3 regions of the Kosakonia sp. SMBL-WEM22 genome follow, and region 3 is predicted to be linked to each of the others. Evidence: predicted binding sites of a transcription regulator. Region 3 holds the regulator's gene; each other region holds the start of a gene.
What was found. The regulator Fur, encoded in region 3, represses iron uptake genes when iron is present. The targets are predictions, from matches to a motif close to ATAATAATGAGAACNACTATCAA.

Region 1 (6,699 bases), 2.0 Mb from region 3:
TTCGTTCCTTGAGCATGTAATTTCCCGGTGAGTAGTAAGGGTAATTAGTGGTTTATGTTATAGCACCATTTTAGAAGAAAATGTGACAGGTTTAACTGCTGGCTGCGAGGCGCTTCGCAAGGGGATTCAATTGCATGCTTTTTCAGCGGTTGGTAAAAGTGCGGTGATTTTGCCGTTGACACCCGACCAGGGAATTCATATTATGCCGCCCGTCAACACGACACGCTTTACGCGATGGGGCTATAGCTCAGCTGGGAGAGCGCTTGCATGGCATGCAAGAGGTCAGCGGTTCGATCCCGCTTAGCTCCACCAAATTCCGAACCCAACGGAACTGGTGCGTAAAGAGACATTGTGGGGCTATAGCTCAGCTGGGAGAGCGCTTGCATGGCATGCAAGAGGTCAGCGGTTCGATCCCGCTTAGCTCCACCAAAATTTAAACCCTCGCATTTACGCGGGGGTTTTTTGTTTAAAGGGTTCTAAGCCGTTGCCTGATAAAGGCGCACCTCCGCCATTTTCTTGTCCATTTCCCTTGCTTGCTTCGCTCTTTTAATAAACCTATTATTCATGGTAATTATTTTTTAACCACCAGAGCCGACATTATTTTATGAAATCCGGTTACGTGAAGCCGTTTCTGCTGGCGTTAATGATGTGCCTGGTGGCCATTCCTGTTGCCCGTTATATTTCGCCAAAAACGGTCGTTGATGGCGGCACTGTTTATCTCGCCTGGCTACCGTTAAGCGTTATACTTGCGCTCCTCCTGTTATTTGGTCGGCACGCCATTGTGCCGCTGATTGTCGGCTCCGCCATCATTAATGAAACCTTCTTTCATCTGCCTTTCGACGAATCGGCAGTGCTGCTCTTTTGCCAGTTGTTTGCCGTTTTGCTGGTGTGCGCCGTCGTCCGCTGTCAGCTTGGTTCGCGCTGGCGTCACGGCATTCCCAATAAAAATATGGGGGTGCGGATTTTATGGATGGGATTTATTGCACCCATCGGGATAAAAATATCGATGTATGTTGCCGGTGCCTGGCTTAATTATCCGGTCTATCTCTCCAATTACTTCGGCAGCGGTTCGTTAATATTCTCAATAATTGATATTCAGAGTTTGATATGCGCGGCGTTGATTTTCACCATGATTGTTTATTATCCGATGCGCATGATCCTCAATTCGCGCTATGCGATCGTATGGTGGCGTCGTAGCGTTGTTCCCTGTTTTAGCAAAAGAAAGCGTTTATTTACGTTGGGCTGGCTGACGACACTCATTGCCATTGTGGCGCTGTTATGCACACCTTATAAGTCAGATGTTATTGCCGGTTATCTGGTACCGGTGATCTTTATTATTTTCAACTTTGGTTGCAGTCGTCTCGCCCCCTCTTTTCTGACACTCAGCTGGGCCGCATCGGCTTTTCTGCTACTGGCTTATAACGACAACTTTTTTCATGGCGTACGCGCGGATTACTCGCTGGCGTTTGTCATGTCGGTACTGATCTGTTTCACCGTCTGCCTGCTTTACAACATCCGCGTCTTCAGCCGTAGCCTGTGGCTAAAGCGGCGATGGCAGGCGCAGGCAATGAGCGATCCGCTGACCGGTTTGCCTAATTTGCGTGCGCTGGAAAGGGAAGTGGGACGCCAGCCTGGCAGTATCGTCTGCTGCCTGCATATGAAAAACCTCGACTTCCTTAGCCGCCACTTCGGCATGATGATGCGCGTGCATGTTAAGCGCAGCATCACCCGGGCGTTACAGCCCTTGCTGCATGACGGAGAGCGCTTCTTTCAGCTGCCCGGCAGTGAATTACTGCTGCTGCTCAATGGGCCGGAAACCCTGGCGCGTTTGCACTCAATGCTGGACGTGCTTAACAGCCAGCGTATTTGCTGGAATAAAAATGCGCTGGAGATTGAGTTTGGTGCCTCCTGGGGCGAACTGCAGGGCAGCAGAGAAGCGCTGCATCAGACGCTCGACCAGCTGAGCTGGCTGTCTGAGCAGACAGATAGCGAAAATCGCGTGCTGGCACTCACTAACAGCCTGGCGGAGGTCAATGTGCAGACCACTGAGCGCGTACTGCAACTGGAGAGGGTAAAACGGGCGCTGGAAGAGGGCGGAATTACGCTCTATGCCCAGCCTATCGTTGATGCCAATGGCGAGGGCTACCACGAAATACTTGCCAGGCTGGTAAGCGATGACCAGTTACTTACGCCTGACCAGTTTATTCCGGTGATTTCCCAGTTTGATCTCGGTACGCGCTTTGATATGCAGATCGTCGAAACGCTGCTGAAATGGATGCAGGCGCATCCACAGCCTGCTGAAAAGGCGCGCTTTTCCCTTAATCTGATGCCGCTGACCCTGATGCAGCAATCTTTCGCCAAACAGTTTCTTGCACTCTTCGCGCGTTACGGCATCGCCGCGCAGGCAGTGATTATCGAAATTACCGAAGAGCAGGCCTTCTCCCACTCGGAAGTAAGCGTGCGTAATATCACGTGCTTGCGCGAAGCGGGGTTTAAGATCGCCATTGATGACTTTGGCACCGGCTACGCTAATTTTGAGCGTTTAAAGCGCATCAAGGCGGATATCATCAAGATCGACGGCTGTTTTGTGCGCGATATTCTCACTGACCCGCAAGATGCAATGATCGTGAAAGCGATATGCTCTCTTGCGAAAGCGAAAGGTCTGACGGTGGTAGCGGAGTATGTAGAAAATGAGGCTCAGCGCGAGCTGCTGCTGAACGCGGGCGTTGACTACCTGCAGGGCTATCTGCTCGGCAAGCCCCAGCCGCTGGCATAAAAAACCGGGGCAGTCCCCGGTTTTTCGTAAAACACGTTCTAATCAGATAACCAGCGCCGCGATCGCCGCAGAGAGTACGCTCACCAGCGTCGAGCCGTAAACCAGCTTCAGACCAAAGCGGGAAACCACGTTGCCCTGCTCTTCATTCAGGCCTTTGATCGCGCCTGCGATAATACCGATGGAGGAGAAGTTGGCGAAGGAGACCAGGAAGACCGAGAGAATGCCTTCCGAACGCGGAGAGAGGGTGGAAGCAATTTTCTGCAGATCCATCATCGCTACGAATTCATTGGAGACCAGTTTGGTCGCCATAATACTCGCCACCTGCAACGCTTCATGGGCCGGTACGCCCAGCACCCAGGCAACCGGGTAGAAGATGTACCCCAGAATGCCCTGGAAGGAGATACCCAGCACCGCAGCGAAGAGGGCATTCAGGCCAGAAATCAGAGCAATAAAGCCAATCAGCATCGCCGCAACGATAATTGCTACTTTGAAACCTGCCAGAATGTATTCACCCAGCATCTCGAAGAAGCTCTGGCCTTCGTGCAGTTTCGCCATCTGCAGGTTCTCTTCGCTCTCATCCACGCGGTACGGGTTGAGCAGCGAGAGCACGATAAAGGTACTGAACATGTTGAGCACCAGTGCCGCGACGACATATTTCGGCTGCAGCATGGTCATGTAGGCACCCACAATTGACATCGAAACCGTCGACATTGCGGTAGCGGCCATCGTGTACATGCGGTTGCGCGACATTTTGCCGAGGATATCTTTATAAGCGATAAAGTTCTCGGATTGACCCAGAATCAGGGAGCTGACCGCGTTAAACGATTCCAGTTTACCCATGCCGTTCACTTTCGACAGCACTGTACCGATGGCGCGAATCACAATCGGCAGGACGCGAATGTGCTGCAAAATACCAATCAGCGCAGAGATAAAGACAATCGGGCAGAGCACTTTCAGGAAGAAGAAGGCCAGGCCTTCATCATTCATTTTGCCGAAGACGAAGTTGGTGCCTTCGTTGGCAAAGCCGAGCAGTTTTTCAAACATCTCGGAGAAGCCTTTTACGAAGCCGAGGCCAACATCAGAGTTGAGGAAGAACCAGGCCAGTACAACTTCAATCACCAGCAGTTGAATAACAAAGCGAATGCGGATCTTTTTGCGATCGCTGCTCACGAGCAAGGCAAGCAGCGCCACAACAGCAAGCGCCAGGACAAAGTGCAGAACGCGGGACATATTTGCTCCAAATATGAGACGGGTAGGAATTTCGTGCACATTCTATGTAACAAGACAAAAGAAAACGAGATCAAAGGCACACTATATTAATGTCCTGTGACCAGACTCAAAATTAGTGATCAAACATACAATTCAGGTATGTTAATAAAGGCCGTGAAAAGTTGCGTCACGCTGCTAGACTCATAACATAACGCTGCGATAAATGTTGTCGCCGCCGTCACCATCCTTGGCATTCAACCCTTCTATTGTTTCAGGCTATCAGAGAAATCAAGTAAACCCATCTTAATGATCTTGATAATCATTCTCATTTTGGTAGCATCAAACATAGCAAAGGCTATATTTAGGGGCAATAAATGAGCAGTAGTCGCGTGGAGAGCAGTAATAACGGACGGGCAGCGCGCAAACTCCGGTTTGCGCTGATGGGGCCTGCATTTATTGCCGCCATTGGTTACATCGATCCAGGCAACTTTGCCACCAATATTCAGGCTGGCGCGACGTTCGGCTACCAGCTGCTGTGGGTTGTTGTATGGGCAAACCTGATGGCGATGCTGATCCAGCTGCTTTCCGCCAAGCTCGGCATTGCGACCGGCAAAAACCTTGCGGAGCAGATCCGCGACCACTATCCGCGCCCGCTGGTCTGGTTTTACTGGGTGCAGGCGGAAATTATCGCCATGGCAACGGATCTCGCGGAGTTTATCGGCGCGGCGATTGGCTTCAAGCTGATCCTCGGCGTGTCGCTGATGCAGGGCGCGGTGCTGACCGGCGTCGCCACCTTCCTGATCCTGATGCTGCAAAAACGCGGGCAGAAGCCGCTGGAAAAGGTGATTGGTGGCCTGCTGCTGTTTGTTGCGGCAGCCTATATCGTCGAGCTGATTTTCTCGCAGCCGAAGCTGGCAGCGCTGGCGAAAGGGATTGTTATTCCTACACTTTCTGGAACCGATGCGGTGTTCCTTGCCGCCGGGGTGCTGGGCGCGACTATTATGCCGCACGTGATTTATCTGCACTCTTCGCTGACGCAAAACCTGCACGACGGTACGCGCCGCGAGCGCTACTCCGCTACCAAATGGGATGTCGGGCTGGCGATGACGATTGCCGGGTTTGTTAACCTGGCGATGATGGCAACCGCCGCGGCGGCATTTCACTTTAATGGACACACCGGCGTGGCCGATCTCGATCAGGCCTATTTGACGCTGGAGCCGCTGCTAAGCCATGCTGCGGCGACCATTTTTGGCCTGAGCCTGGTAGCTGCGGGTCTCTCTTCCACGGTTGTCGGTACGCTGGCCGGCCAGGTGGTGATGCAGGGGTTTGTCCGTTTCCACATTCCGCTGTGGGTGCGCCGTACCATTACCATGATGCCGTCGTTTATTGTGATCTGGCTGGGGCTGGATCCGACGCGGATCCTGGTGATGAGCCAGGTGCTGCTGAGCTTTGGGATTGCGCTGGCGCTGGTGCCGCTGCTGGTGTTTACCAGTAATGCGAAACTGATGGGCGAGCTGGTAAACACCGCGTTGATAAGACGTACAGGCTGGGTAATTGTTGCACTGGTGGTGTGCCTGAACGGCTGGCTGCTGGTGGGAACGCTTGCCGAATTAATGGGTAAATAACGCCCGATAAAGGTGGGCGTATCGGGTCTACGTATCTTTTCTGCGGTTTGAATGCCCGATGGCGCTATGCTTATCAGGCCTACATAGTATCTGCGGTTTGAATGCCCGATGGCGCTATGCTTATCGGGCCTACATGTCATCAGCGGTTTGAATGCCCGATGGCGCTGCGCTTATCGGGCCTACATAGTATCTGCGGTTTGAATGCCCGATGGCGCTATGCTTATCAGGCCTACATAGTATCTGCGGCTGAATGCTCATGGCGCTATGCTTATCGGGCCTACATGTTGTCAGCGGTTTGAATGCTCGATGGCGCTGCGCTTATCAGGCCTACAAAGGTTAATCGATTCTGGATCGCGTAGGCCGGATAAGGCGTTAGCCGCCATCCGGCACTTTACGTTTCACCGGGTAATCAAACTGCCTGCGAAACACAATTAATGGTGGTGTCCATGTCCATGTCCATGTCCGTGACCGCGACCCGGTCCACGGCGGTCGTCACGATCGTTCCAGCCTTCGCGGTATCCGCGCTCATAGGCGTCACGCTTATCCCAACCACGTTTATCCCAGCCACGATGCCAGCCGCGGTCATGCTTATGCCAGCGGTGATCGCGCCACTCATAATTACTGTTCCAGTAATCGCGGTCGCGCCAGCGGCCACCGTCCCAGTAGTTACCATAATTATCGCGATCGCCGATCTGCAATTTAACCGACGGCAACAGGGTGATTTCGCCAGCATTGGCGGCCAGCGGCGCAAAAGCCAGTAATACTGCTGCCAGAATCAGTGACCTGAACATACTCTTCTCCTTCACTATCGGGCCGGGGAGGCCTGTGGCGGCAATATTACGGGGCGCGTAAACCCCGTATTAGTGGCGGAACTCCTAAATCACCGTTAATAGCACGTTTTGCTAAAATGCTCGTTTAGTGCGTGCCGGCGAGAATGGCATCAATCTCTTCACACTCCTGCGTACTGAACGTCCGGTTCGCCAGCATCCCCACCGCATCGTCAAGCTGGCTGGTTTTGCTGGCACCGATTAATACTGACGTCACTCTCTCGTTACGTAGCACCCAGGCCAGCGCCATCTGCGACAGCTT
Region 2 (6,699 bases), 2.3 Mb from region 3:
GATAGAGCGATAACCCACTTCCAGCGCCTTATGGATGGCGGTAACCACTTCCTCGTTGCTCGCTTTCCACACGCCAAGACCCAGTTGCGGCATCAGATTGCCGTCAGCGAGTTTAATCACCGTTGGATGTGTCATGCATTTCTCCTTTCGCTAGGCTTACCGGGACAGGCCCGGTAAGGTGGTTTGCATTAAGTGTGGTCGAAAAACCCAAAAACGAAAGCCGGGGTGGAGAAGCGCTTAGCACGCGGCTTCGTAGATGCGGCGGCTCACATCCAGCGTAATATCCTGATGCTCGCCCAGCGCCGTCATGCCGTGCTCTTCCAGTTTAGCCAACAGCGCCGGAATGGAGCTGCCATCAAGGCCGTAGCCGGAAAGACGCGTCGGCACGCCCATACGCTCGAAGAAGTCGCGCGTGGCGGTAATTGCCGCGTCAATGCGCTCATCGTCGCTGCCTTCGGTGATATTCCAGACGCGTGCGGCATACTGCAGCAGTTTTTCGCGTTTGGTGTCGCGCTTCTCATTCCACAGCGCAGGCAGTACCACCGCCAGGGTTTGGGCGTGATCCAGCCCGTGCATCGCCGTCAACTCATGGCCCAGCATATGGGTGGCCCAATCCTGCGGCACGCCCGCGCCAATCAGGCCATTCAGTGCCTGGGTTGCCGCCCACATAACGTTGGCGCGCACGTTGTAATTTTCCGGCTCCTGCAAAGCTTTCGGGCCATCTTCAATCAGCGTCAGCAAAATGCCCTCGGCGAAGCGATCCTGAATTTTGCCATCCACCGGATAAGTGACGTACTGCTCTACAGTATGGACAAAGGCGTCAACAACGCCATTCGCCACCTGACGCGGGGGCAGGGTGTAGGTGTAAACCGGATCGAGTACCGCGAAGAGCGGTTGTACGAACGGGGAGTGGAACGCCTGCTTATCACCGGTCGCTTTACGGGAGACTACCGCACCGGCGTTGGATTCAGAGCCGGTGGCTGGCAGCGTCAGCACGGAGCCCATCGGGATGGCGCTTTTGATCTCGCTACCGCGGGTTTGCAGAATGTGCCACGGATCGACGCCCTCGGCGTAGTGGGCAGCGGCAGCGATAAATTTGGTGCCATCCAGCACGGAACCGCCGCCGACCGCCAGCAGGAAGGTGATCCTCTCATCGCGTACCACCTGCACCGCTTTCATCAGCGTTTCGTAGGTCGGGTTCGGTTCGATACCGCTGAACTCACGTACGTCCACTCCGTCCAGCGCGCTATAAACCTGGTCAAGCACGCCGTTTTTCTTCACGCTGCCGCCGCCGTAGGTGATCAGCACGCGGGCGTTGTCGGGGATTTGCGCGCGCAGTTCGGCAATCGCGCCTTTACCAAAAAGAATGCGGGTTGGGGTATGCAGATTAAAGTTATTCATTGCTCGTTCCCTTCTGATGAAGTGAAAAATCTGGGGCGGCAGGCCGCCCGATGCAGATTATTGTGGGCGCGGGGCTGTGCAGGCTCAATGCACATTCCTGCCGATGTCTTGCCTGTTTCTCTATTCGGCTGGAGAAATGTCACAAAAGTTTGCACACTAGAGCCGTTAAAAGTGGCCGCCGGAGTGGCAAAGTATGAACCGAGAAGCGATCTGCCTGCATCTGACCGAAAAAGTTAAGATGCTGAAAAACAATGAAAATAGACTGAGCTCGCTGCTGCCGGATGTCCGTCTGCTCTATGGTACGCAGCCCGGCACCCGCACGCCGGTGATGTACCAGCCGGGGATCGTGTTCCTCTTTTCCGGGCATAAAATCGGCTATATCAACGAGCGCGTCTTTCGCTATGACACCAACGAATATCTGCTGTTAACGGTGCCGCTGCCCTTCGAATGCGAAACCTTTGCCACGCCGGAAGTGCCGCTGGCGGGCATTCGGCTCAATGTGGACATTTTGCAGTTGCAGGAGCTGCTGATGGATATCGGTGAAGATGAGCATTTTTGCCCGGAGAACGCCGCCAGCGGTATTAACTCTGCGGTGTTATCCGAGGAGATCCTCTGCGCGGCGGAACGACTGCTGGATGTGATGGAGCGCCCGCTGGACGCGCGTATTCTGGGCAAGCAGATTATCCGCGAGATGCTCTACCACGTGCTGACCGGGCCGCGCGGTGGCGCGCTGCTGGCGCTGGTAAGCCGCCAGACCCACTTCAGCCTGATTAGCCGCGTATTAAAACGCATTGAGAGCCAGTACACCGAAAACCTCAGCGTCGACCAGTTAGCGGCGGAAGCGAACATGAGCGTCTCGGCGTTTCACCATAACTTCAAATCGGTGACCAGCACCTCGCCGCTGCAATACCTGAAGACCTACCGCCTGCATAAAGCGCGGATGCTGATGGTGCACGATGGCATGAAAGCGAGCGCGGCGGCGATGCGTGTCGGCTATGAGAGCCCGTCGCAGTTTAGCCGCGAATTCAAACGTTACTTCGGCGTGACGCCGGGAGAGGATTTGGCGCGCATTCGCACCATGCAGGGGGCATAACGGACGCCCTCCTCAAAAGAGGAGGGCGGTGGTTCAGGCGTTGCTGAACTTCTTCTTAAGCACGACGGTGACGGCGCCAATCAGGCCCACCACCAGCAGGAAAACCGGCAGCACCATCAGAAAGGTCATCACCTGATCTTCGTGGCGTTTCACAAACGGGATCATGCTAATCGCGTAGCCAAGCGAGATCACCACGCCAACCCACAGCAGCGCGCTCAGCCAGTTAAAAAGCTGAAAACGGCGGTTCGACAGGCCAGAGATACCGGCCATCGTCGGTAGCAGGGTGCGGATAAAGGCCAGAAAGCGCCCGGCCAGCAGCGCCAGCAGGCCGTGGCGGTCAAACATGCAGGTGGCGCGCTCGTGATACTTCACCGGCAGCTGCGCCAGCCAGCTTTTCACAATACGCGTATTGCCCAGCCAGCGCCCCTGAACATAGCTCAGCCAGCAGCCGAGGCTGGCGGCGGAGGTGAGGATCAGCAGCGTTGAGACAAAGTCCATGCAGCCGCGGGCAATCAGCGCGCCGGCGAGCAGCAGTAAGCTGTCGCCCGGTAAAAATGAGGCAGGAAGCAGGCCGTTCTCTAAAAAGAGCGTGGCAAACATCACGAGATAGACAACGCCGACAACGTGCGGATCGGCAAGCGCAGCAAAGTCGTGATGCCAGAGCGCAGCGATAATATCTTGAATAACAGCCATGGGCTTTCCTGTGGAACCGCGTAGAGGAGGCTATTGTACTCCACTTCGCCAAAAAGACCTCGATCCGGGGCGCAACAAAGGGAGAATAATCTTACTTTTTGCCCCGTTAATCATGGTTTACACGATGCGTTGGAAGCCTGCCACTAAATCACCGATAAGATCATCAACGTTTTCTAAACCAATGTGCAATCGGATCAGCGTGCCGTCGAAGTCGACACGGCCTTCCGGGCGAATAGCAGCTATGTGCTCGGGCTGGTTGGCGAGGATCAGCGATTCAAACCCGCCCCATGAATAGGCCATGCTGAAGAGCGAGAAATTATCGAGATAGTTGGCCAACTCTGCATCGTTTAAACGCTTGTTGAGCACGAAGGAGAAGAGGCCGCTGCTGCCGCTGAAATCCCGCTTCCAGTACTCATGCCCTTTACTGCCCGGCAGCGCCGGATGGTTGACCTGCGCCACTTGCGGATGCGCCGCCAGCCACTCGGCGATCTTCAGGCTGCTTTCGTGGTGCTGGCGTAGACGCACTCCCAGCGTGCGCAAGCCGCGGCTGGTCATATAGGCGGTATCGGCGTCCAGCATCTGCCCCATCAGGTAGGCGTTTTCCCGCAGTTGCTCCCAGCAGCGAGCGTTCGCCACAGCAGTGCCGACCATCGCATCAGAGTGTCCAATCAGATATTTGGTGCCTGCCTGAATCGAGATATCGATATCAAACTCCAGCGCCTTAAACAGCACGCCCGCCGCCCAGGTGTTGTCGATCATAATGATGACATCGGGCGCGACGCTGCGTACCGCCTGCACGATAGCGGGAACGTCATGCACTTCCATGGTGATGGAGCCGGGTGATTCGAGGAACACCACTTTGGTGTTGGGTTGCACCAGTTGCACGATGCTTGAGCCAATCAGCGGATCAAACCAGCTGGTGGTGACGCCCAGTTTGGCGAGGATTTTGGTGCTGAAATCCTGTGTCGGTTCGTAGGCGGTATTGGTCATCAATACATGATCGCCCTGTTCGACAAAGGCCAGAATGGTGTTTGCCACCGCTGCTGCGCCGCAGGGAAAGAGCGCACAACCGGCCCCCCCCTCCAGCTCGCACATCGCCTCTTGCAGAGAGAAGTGGGTTAACGTCCCGCGGCGTCCATAAAAAAGCTCGCCGTTGGCGCGGTTGCGCGTGGCATGTTTTTTCGCTTCTACCGTGTCAAATACCAGAGAGGAGGCGCGCTGGATCACCGTGTTCACCGAACCCTGAGTATACTTTTTGCTCCGCCCGGCGTTTACCAGCGCGGTATCAAGATGTTTTGCCGTCATGTCTGCTCAACCTGTTTTTATACGTCTGGATGTCCAGACTACCATGATTGCGGAGTGATGCATTAACGGCGGTGAATTTTTCTATAAAACCAGCAGACGCGCCCGTTTACTGCGTCAACGCAAGGAAATAGCCGGTTATGTTGTGCACTATGTAAATACTAATGAGAACTACTATCAATTCGACGACTTTTTGCTATTATGGCGCAGTGTTTTTTGTGATTTGCGTCCCGGAGAAACAGAGTGGGTAATAATTTGATGCAGACGGATCTTTCCGTATGGGGTATGTATCAGCACGCTGACATCGTGGTGAAAATCGTGATGATCGGCCTGATTCTGGCGTCAGTCGTCACCTGGGCGCTTTTCTTCAGTAAAAGCGTTGAGATCCTGGCGCAAAAGCGCCGTCTTAAGCGTGAACAGCAGCAGCTGGCTGATGCCCGCTCACTGGATCAGGCTACTGAGATCGCCTCGACCTTCCACGCCCGCAGCCTGAGCGCGCTGCTGATTAACGAAGCGCAGAACGAACTGGAGCTCTCCGCAGGCAGCGAAGATAACGAAGGGATCAAGGAGCGTACCGGTTTCCGCCTCGAGCGCCGCGTGGCGGCAACGGGCCGTCATATGGGGCGCGGCAACGGTTTTCTCGCCACCATCGGCGCTATTTCGCCCTTTATCGGTCTGTTTGGTACCGTCTGGGGCATCATGAACAGCTTTATTGGTATCGCGCAGACGCAAACCACTAACCTTGCGGTTGTCGCGCCTGGCATCGCCGAAGCGCTGCTGGCAACGGCTATCGGCCTTGTTGCCGCTATCCCGGCGGTGGTGATCTACAACATCTTTGCGCGCATGATCGGCAACTATAAAGCGAACCTCGGCGATGTTGCCGCGCAGGTGCTGCTGTTGCAAAGCCGCGATTTGGACCTCGCCGCCAGCAACGCGCAGCCGGTTCGAACTACCCAGAAATTACGCGTAGGTTGATTAGCCATGGCAATGCGTCTTAATGAAAACCTCGACGATAATGGCGAAATGCACGAAATCAACGTCACGCCGTTTATCGACGTAATGCTGGTGCTGTTGATTATCTTTATGGTGGCCGCGCCGCTTGCTACCGTCGACGTTAAGGTTAATCTGCCTGCCTCCTCCAGCCAGCCGCAGCCGCGCCCGGAAAAACCGATCTATCTCTCCGTGAAGGCAGATAACAGCATGTTTATCGGCAACGATCCGGTAACGGAAGAGACGATGATCAACCAGCTGAACGCGGTAACCGAAGGGAAAAAGGACACAACAATCTTCTTCCGCGCCGATAAGACCGTGGATTACGAGACGATGATGAAAGTGATGGACAGCCTGCATCAGGCGGGCTATCTGAAGATTGGTCTGGTCGGGGAAGAGGTCGCGAAAGCGAAGTGACCTGCGACAAAGATTAAAAAAAGCTGGCCGAAGCCAGCTTTTTTTTATGCCTGTTTAGCTGAGGTGCTCGCCACCCGTCACGCCATGCACTTCTGCGGTGACATAGCTCGACTCCTGGCTTGCCAGATAAACATAAACCGGTGCCAGCTCTGCTGGCTGCCCGGCGCGTTTAAGCGGCGTCTGCTGGCCAAACTCCGGCAGTTTCTCCTGCGGCTGACCACCAGAAATTTGCAGTGCGGTCCAGATCGGCCCTGGCGCGACGCTATTCACACGGATCCCTTTCTCTGCCACCTGTTTCGCCAGCCCGCGGGTGTAGTTGAGAATAGCCGCTTTGGTCGAGGCGTAATCAAGCAGATGGGTGCTCGGCTGATAAGCCTGAATCGACGAGGTGGTAATAATGCTGCCCCCGCGCGGCATCAGCGGAATCGCCTCCTGGGTGAGCCAGAAGAGCGCGAAAACGTTGACCTTATAGGTATAGATAAACTGTTCGCTGCTGAGGTCTGCAATCTCCTCAATCGCGGTTTGCGTGCCCGCCACCAGCGTCAACACATCCAGCCCGCCAAGCTGCTCTTTCGCTTTGTGCGGCAAAGAACGGGCAAAGGCTTCATCGCTCAGGTCACCGGGGATCAGTACGGCTTTGCGTCCGGCCGCTTCAATCTGCTCTTTAACCTGCTGCGCATCTTCCTCTTCGGCAGGAAGGTAGTTAATAGCGACATCCGCACCTTCGCGGGCATAGGCAATCGCCGCCGCGCGACCAATACCGGAGTCGCCGCCGGTCACTAACGCTTTACGACCTTTCAGCC
Region 3 (6,699 bases):
ATAAAGTGAAATCCCAACAGCGGATAGGTACACCCCAGGATGGCGGCAAAACTCAGAGTAATGCTTAGCCTTGCAGCCGGGCGGCAGAATGTTCACCATAATAACCTAACCCGTTGGAGTGAAAAAAAGAACTTTGCCATGAAATTGAACACGCGCGCGCAAACTGCACAACATCCGCACAACAATTCTCCGATTGTGCTGGTTCACGGCCTTTTCGGCAGCCTCGATAACCTTGGCGTGCTCGCCCGTGACCTCGTGCAGGATCACGATGTGCTGCAGGTGGATATGCGCAACCACGGCGCATCGCCCCGCTCGCCCGAGATGACCTATCCGGCGATGGCGCAGGATCTGCTTGATACGCTGGATGCCCATCAAATTGAAAAAGCGACCTTTATCGGCCACTCCATGGGCGGCAAAGCGGTGATGGCGCTCACGGCACTGGCGCCGGAACGCATCGATCGCCTGGTGGCGATTGATATGGCGCCTGTGGATTATAAGGTGCGCCGTCACGATGAGATCTTTGCCGCCATCAATGCGGTGAGCGAAGCGAACGTTTCGTCGCGCCAGCAGGCGGCGGCGCTGATGCGCGAGCAGCTTGATGAAGAAGGCGTGGTTCAGTTTTTATTGAAATCCTTCGTTGACGGCGAGTGGCGCTTTAACGTGCCGGTGCTGTGGGATCAATACGCCAATATCGTTGGCTGGGAGACCATTCCGGCGTGGGATAAACCCGCCCTCTTCGTCTGCGGCGGCAACTCCTCTTACGTAACCGATACTTACCGCGATGCGCTGCTGGCGCAATTTCCAAAGGCGCGAGCGTATGTCATTGCCGGTGCCGGGCATTGGGTGCATGCAGAAAAACCTGACGCGGTGCTGCGGGCTATCCGCCGCTATCTGGCCGAATAGCCTAACTGTTTAAAAAGGCGGCGACCGGTCGTTTCAACGCGCCCGGTCGTTGGCGTGCTGGTGCAGGTGTTGTATGATGGCGCGCTATTCAGCCCGGGCAGCGGCCCGATTGCGTGTTTTCCCGTAGTATTCATATCATGGCTAAAGAACAAACGGACCGTACGACACTAGATCTCTTCGCGAATGAGCGTCGCCCGGGACGGCCGAAGACCAACCCGCTCTCGCGCGATGAACAGTTGCGCATTAATAAACGCAACCAGCTCAAACGCGATAAGGTTCGTGGGCTTAAGCGCGTCGAACTGAAACTGAATGCGGATGCGGTGGAAGCGCTGAACGAACTGGCCGATGTGCGCGAGATCAGCCGCAGCGAACTTATTGAAGAGATGCTGCTGACGCAGCTTAAAGCTCTGCGCGGATAGCGAATCTTCTGAATCCTGATTAAATACCCCTTTTCATGTGGCATACAGTGCAGTCCGCGGCAATAGCAGTTTCCGCGTTCTTCTCTGTTCTGCTATGATTGCCCTTATCTGTGGGCTTAGCGCTCCCCCTATACTCATTAAGATTCAAGAGGTTATTTTACTCATGGCAATTACAGGCATTTTCTTCGGCAGCGACACCGGTAACACCGAAAACATCGCCAAAATGATCCAGAGCCAGCTTGGTAAAGACGTCGCCGATGTTCATGACATTGCCAAGAGCAGTAAGGAAGATATCGAAGGGTATGACATCCTGTTGCTCGGCATTCCGACCTGGTATTACGGTGAAGCGCAGTGCGACTGGGATGACTTTTTCCCGACGCTGGAAGAGATTGATTTTAATGGTAAGTTAGTGGCGCTGTTCGGCTGCGGCGACCAGGAGGATTACGCTGAGTACTTCTGTGATGCGCTGGGCACCATTCGCGACATTATTGAACCGCGCGGCGCAACAATCGTGGGTCACTGGCCAACTGCCGGCTACCATTTCGAAGCCTCAAAAGGTCTGGCCGATGACGATCATTTTGTTGGTCTGGCAATTGATGAAGACCGCCAGCCGGAACTGACCGCCGAGCGCGTGCAAAACTGGGTGAAGCAGGTTTCTGAAGAGCTGCATCTGGATGAAATCCTGAATGCCTGATTTTTATGGCGCAATCTGCCGGTTGCGCCGTATCAATAGGTAAAAGCAATCGAAATAATTGCTACATTTTTTTAACTTTCCTACTCATCCCTGTACAATAAGCCCTGCTTAACGCGGTACGCCTGGACGGGAGTTGTCGGCGATACCACGTTTTAAAAGCTTACTTTACTTGAGGGCTTGCAGTTTTCATTTATACATGGCAGTTCTATAATGATACGCATTCGCCCGGGTGCATTCCTTATAACTTCCGCGAAGGAAGTGAATCGTATAGCAACAGGACAGATTCCGCATGACTGACAACAATACCGCATTAAAGAAGGCCGGCCTGAAAGTCACGCTTCCACGTTTAAAGATTCTGGAAGTGCTTCAGGAGCCGGATAACCATCATGTCAGTGCGGAAGATCTTTATAAGCGTCTGATCGACATGGGTGAAGAGATTGGTCTGGCAACGGTATACCGTGTGCTGAACCAGTTTGATGACGCCGGGATCGTCACCCGTCACAATTTCGAAGGCGGCAAGTCTGTTTTCGAACTGACGCAGCAGCATCACCACGATCACCTTATCTGCCTCGACTGCGGTAAAGTTATCGAATTCAGTGATGATTCCATCGAATTACGCCAGCGCGAAATTGCCGCTCAACACGGTATTCGCCTGACGAACCACAGCCTCTATCTTTACGGTCACTGCGCTGAAGGCGACTGCCGTGAAGATGAACATGCGCACGACGCTAAATAAGCTCTTCTAACGTTAAAAGCCAACCGCCAGGTTGGCTTTTTTTATGCCTGCAGGATGAGCGGCGCATCAAATGGCTGCACCGCTCGGGCAGAAAAGCAATCAGCCTTTCAGCATATCGACACGGCTGACGCGCTTGCCATCCGGGCTTGCGGTACGCACCTGAATTTCTCCTTTAAGCTGTGGACGGGAAGCTGTTTCGTAGCGCTGCCATGTTTTGCCGCGATCGAGGGAGTACTCTACCACCAGCCCCGGGAAGCGGGTGTTCACCTCCAGCACACCGTCAACAATTCGCGCCCCTGGTACCGGCAGACGATACTGGATGCCAGCTTTATCCAGCTTCGCCAGCTCGCGATGTCCCAGCAGATTGGCAAAACGCTGCCAGTCAGCCATAAGCGCCTTCTGATCGACCCACTGCGTCTCGCCGCCTTTATATTCGCGGCTGGCCTGATAATCCTGCTCCCAGCTTGCGCGATGCCATGCCCGCTCCGCAACGGCAACCAGACGGGGATAGATCATATACTCCATCTGCTCATCCGTGCGCACCACTTCGCTCCACAGCTCGGCGGAAAGCCCGTAGGCACCCGGCCACGGCTTGTCTGATTTGGCGCTGAAAGTGTTGCCATCACGATCGACCGACGTTTCTGCATTCTGCGGCATGTTGTCCGGCGCAAAGCTGAAGATCTTGCGCTCGTCGCTAAAACGCGTTCCCCAGTAGTAGCCGCTTTCCGCCGGGTGAACTTCGCTCGGGAAGTCGAGATAGAGATAGTCCGGATTGGAAACTACCACGCGGAAACCCTTATTCGCCCAGTCGTTAACGGAGTCGAAACCGCCCCAGTAAAGCGCATCCCAGAAGTTAACATTGACGTTTTTGGTGGCAAACCCCGAGGCGTCTTTGGCATCTTTCAGCCCATCCTGCCAGGCCTGCATCACATCAATGCCGTGCGCCTTAACCAGCTTGCTCACCTCTGCGCCAAAGTAGCTGGAGAGGTGTTCAACATCGCTCACTTTCCCGGCTTTGATCATCGCCTGGCAGGCCCCGGACTTGGCCCACGGCTTATCCTGCTTGCTCTGATCGATAATGCCTTTACCCGGCTGCGGATCTTTTACATCCGTATAGCCTGCGCCAAGATAGATATTTTTCGCCTCATCGCCACCAAAGTGCCATGTGTGCAACGGCAGACCTGCTTCCCGGTGCATCTGCTGAATTTCGCCCATCACCTTATCGACAAAGTTGCGCGAGGAGTCCAGGCACGGATTGAGGTAGCCGGTGCGGTCATAGAACTGTACGCCAGCGGTAACAGAGGTATCAGTCGGATCCAGCAGGCGGTAGCGGCTCGCCTCACGCTCCTCTTTGCCCTCTTTTATCAGGCGATGGTAACGCGCCTCCATTGAGATGACCGCTGCGCGCGCATGCGCCGGCATGTCGATCTCCGGGATCACCTCAATATGACGAGCTTTGGCGTATTTAAGGATCTCGATATAGTCAGCGCGGGTAAAGAAACCACTGCCGTTATTATCACGATTAGGCCCGGATCCCAGCTGCGGCAGCAGGCACTGCTTCTCGCTCAAATCGTGGCAGCGCTGGCTGCCAATATCGGTCAGCTCCGGCAGCCCCGGGATTTCAATGCGCCACCCTTCATCGTCCGTCAGATGGAAGTGGAATTTATTCAGTTTGTAAGCCGCCATCTGATCCAGCAGGCGCAGCACCGCCGCTTTGCTGTGGAAGTTGCGTCCAACATCCAGATGAATACCGCGGTAGTCGAAGCGCGGTGCATCTTTTGCTGTCAGCGCAGGGAGCGTTATCGGCCCCTGGGCGGGAAGAAGAGAAAGCAGAGATTGCAGGCCATAGAACACGCCGCTCTGATCAAAACCGATCACCACCGCCTCTTTGTCGCTGATACGCAGCTGATAGGCACCGTTGATCGCCTCCTCACCCTTGAACGCTTTGCGGATAATTTCTGTACGTAGCGGATAACGCCCCTCTTCCACGCCGAGCATGCCGAAGCGCGCCTTGATAGCGTTTTGCGCATCGGGCAGTAGCGCGGAGAGGTCGAGTTTCACCCCCTGGCTGAGATCGATATCCCGAGTGTAAACTTTTACCTCGCGCGGCGTCGGCACAATCTGCCCACGTAGCGAGGCGAGATTCATGGCTTTGATATCGCTGTTTTGCGCAAAGCGCGCTTCGGCGGTCATCAGGATATTGTTATCGTCCGGTGTCCGCTTCCATTGCTCGCCGAGCGGCGTCACGAACTGAGCGAGATCTTCCGTATTGGTATTGGCGATGGTTTTCGGCGATGCTTCCGCTCCGGTGACATACCAGCGTGGCAGCACATCGGTAATAAAGAGTTGCCAGTACTCATTTACAATCGGGATCTCGATGGACTGCTTCGCCGGAAAACCGGTAAATTGCTCGGTAGGCTCGAGCTTATGCAGGTCGCCCATGATATGGGTTACTTTGAACTGCGGATTGGCGACTTGCAGAATGGGGCGAATGCTGTGGAAGTAGATCGTCCATGCATTATCGGTTACCGCATCACCTTTGTTAGTCAGCGTGATCACTGCTGTGTTGCAGGAAGCCCAGTCTGCGCCGAGCTTCGCACAATCAACGCCATGCTGTGCGGCAAAGTTATCTTTTACGGCGTAATTCAGATTGAACTGGCTGATGGCATCAACCGTGCTCTGGCTTGCCAGTGCCGCGCCGCTGCCGAGCAGCGCGGTAATTACGCCCGCCAGCAGGCTTAAACGTGCTGTATGCATTCTCTGTTCCTTAAGGGTTGCCACTGCCCGGCAACAAATTAATTAGAAAAGGGTAAACGGTGCGATGACCATAAATTTCACGTCGCGCTCATCCTGGAAAATGTTGCCGTAACCACCGGCATAGCTCGGAATAGTGGAGTGGTTGTCATACTGGGTAACGTGCAGCTTAAACATCGTCCCTTTCGCGCGCCCCTCTTGCAGGGTATAGATGGCGTCCAGGCTGTAAGCGGACTCTTTCAGGCGATAATCGGCGTTGTACCACGCATCCGGCATGACCATTTCAGCCGGTTTTGCTCCCCAGGCGTAGGCGTAAGAAGCGCCGATTTGCCAGCCGGGCAAATTGCAGCTCTTGAGATCGTACATCGCGCCGAGGAAGAGCGCTTTTTCGCCATTGGCGTTGAAGTCGGAGCGGTTATCCCACCAGATATCAAGACGACCATTGGAGGAGGCGTAGGTTGGCGTCATGCGCTGCAAAAAATAGCCCTGCCGGCCTTCCGCTTTTACCCACGTTCCTTCAAGGCGCAGCGCAAGTGGCCCGACCGCGTAACCGAAGGTGAGCGCCTGCAGCCAGGCGGTACCGTCGTAGAGATCGTTGATGCTGCGATCGCTGACTTTATCGCGGGCGCCATAAAATTGATAACTGGTGCTGAGTGACTGATTTGCCACATCAAACCGGTAGCTGGCTTTAGCAAAATACTGATCGACATAGCCCTGCGCCTGGCCAAACGCAGCCTCCAGCACGAGGTTATTTTTGAAATCGTACTTTGCGCCGAGCGAATGGAGATAATCGACCCGGCGTTGTCTGTCGTTTTGCCAGAACTTATCCATCTCGATATGCCAGGGCGCTTTATATCCGTTGGCCCACATATAGGAGAGGCTTAACGCGCCGGCATCGCCATAATCGTTATTAATGCCCGCTTCCGCGCCCTGATAGGTGCCCGGCATAAAACTCCAGTGCGGTGCTAATAGCGTCTGCCCGGAGGGCTGAATATAACCTGCCCGTGCCCAGAGCGATCCATATTTAAATTTTGCCGCGGCTTTATAGAGGCTGACACCGCTCTTATCGCCGGACCAGCGCTCTTTATAGGCTTTATTGCTGGCAGAGAATGCGATTTCATTTGGATGGGCGCTATCACCGTTTTCCGCCATTTCAATTGCCGTGAAAGCGGCAATATCCAGGCCAAACATAT

Region 1: the regulator Fur is predicted to act here: its motif matches at 4,298-4,320, upstream of HF650_RS16915 (Nramp family divalent metal transporter).
Region 2: the regulator Fur is predicted to act here: its motif matches at 4,648-4,670, upstream of exbB (tol-pal system-associated acyl-CoA thioesterase).

The regions. Positions count from the first base shown of each region.
Region 1 is NZ_CP051488.1:3,526,491-3,533,189, reverse strand. Features, by position in the region: gene HF650_RS16940 (YfeC-like transcriptional regulator) at 1-16, opposite strand, end outside; tRNA gene HF650_RS16935 (tRNA-Ala) at 237-312, shown strand; tRNA gene HF650_RS16930 (tRNA-Ala) at 354-429, shown strand; gene HF650_RS16925 (EAL domain-containing protein) at 605-2,776, shown strand; gene HF650_RS16920 (NupC/NupG family nucleoside CNT transporter) at 2,819-4,006, opposite strand; gene HF650_RS16915 (Nramp family divalent metal transporter) at 4,360-5,610, shown strand; gene HF650_RS16910 (DUF2502 domain-containing protein) at 6,042-6,401, opposite strand; gene mgrA (L-glyceraldehyde 3-phosphate reductase) at 6,526-6,699, opposite strand, start outside.
Region 2 is NZ_CP051488.1:4,256,434-4,263,132, reverse strand. Features, by position in the region: gene dkgA (2,5-didehydrogluconate reductase DkgA) at 1-135, opposite strand, end outside; gene yqhD (alcohol dehydrogenase) at 238-1,401, opposite strand; gene HF650_RS20445 (AraC family transcriptional regulator) at 1,595-2,494, shown strand; gene HF650_RS20440 (DedA family protein) at 2,528-3,187, opposite strand; gene metC (cystathionine beta-lyase) at 3,305-4,492, opposite strand; gene exbB (tol-pal system-associated acyl-CoA thioesterase) at 4,733-5,464, shown strand; gene exbD (TonB system transport protein ExbD) at 5,471-5,896, shown strand; gene HF650_RS20420 (SDR family oxidoreductase) at 5,951-6,699, opposite strand, start outside.
Region 3 is NZ_CP051488.1:1,500,489-1,507,187, reverse strand. Features, by position in the region: gene ybfF (esterase) at 139-903, shown strand; gene ybfE (LexA regulated protein) at 1,041-1,322, shown strand; gene fldA (flavodoxin FldA) at 1,486-2,016, shown strand; gene fur (ferric iron uptake transcriptional regulator) at 2,306-2,752, shown strand; gene HF650_RS07180 (beta-N-acetylhexosaminidase) at 2,852-5,509, opposite strand; gene HF650_RS07175 (OprD family outer membrane porin) at 5,552-6,699, opposite strand, start outside.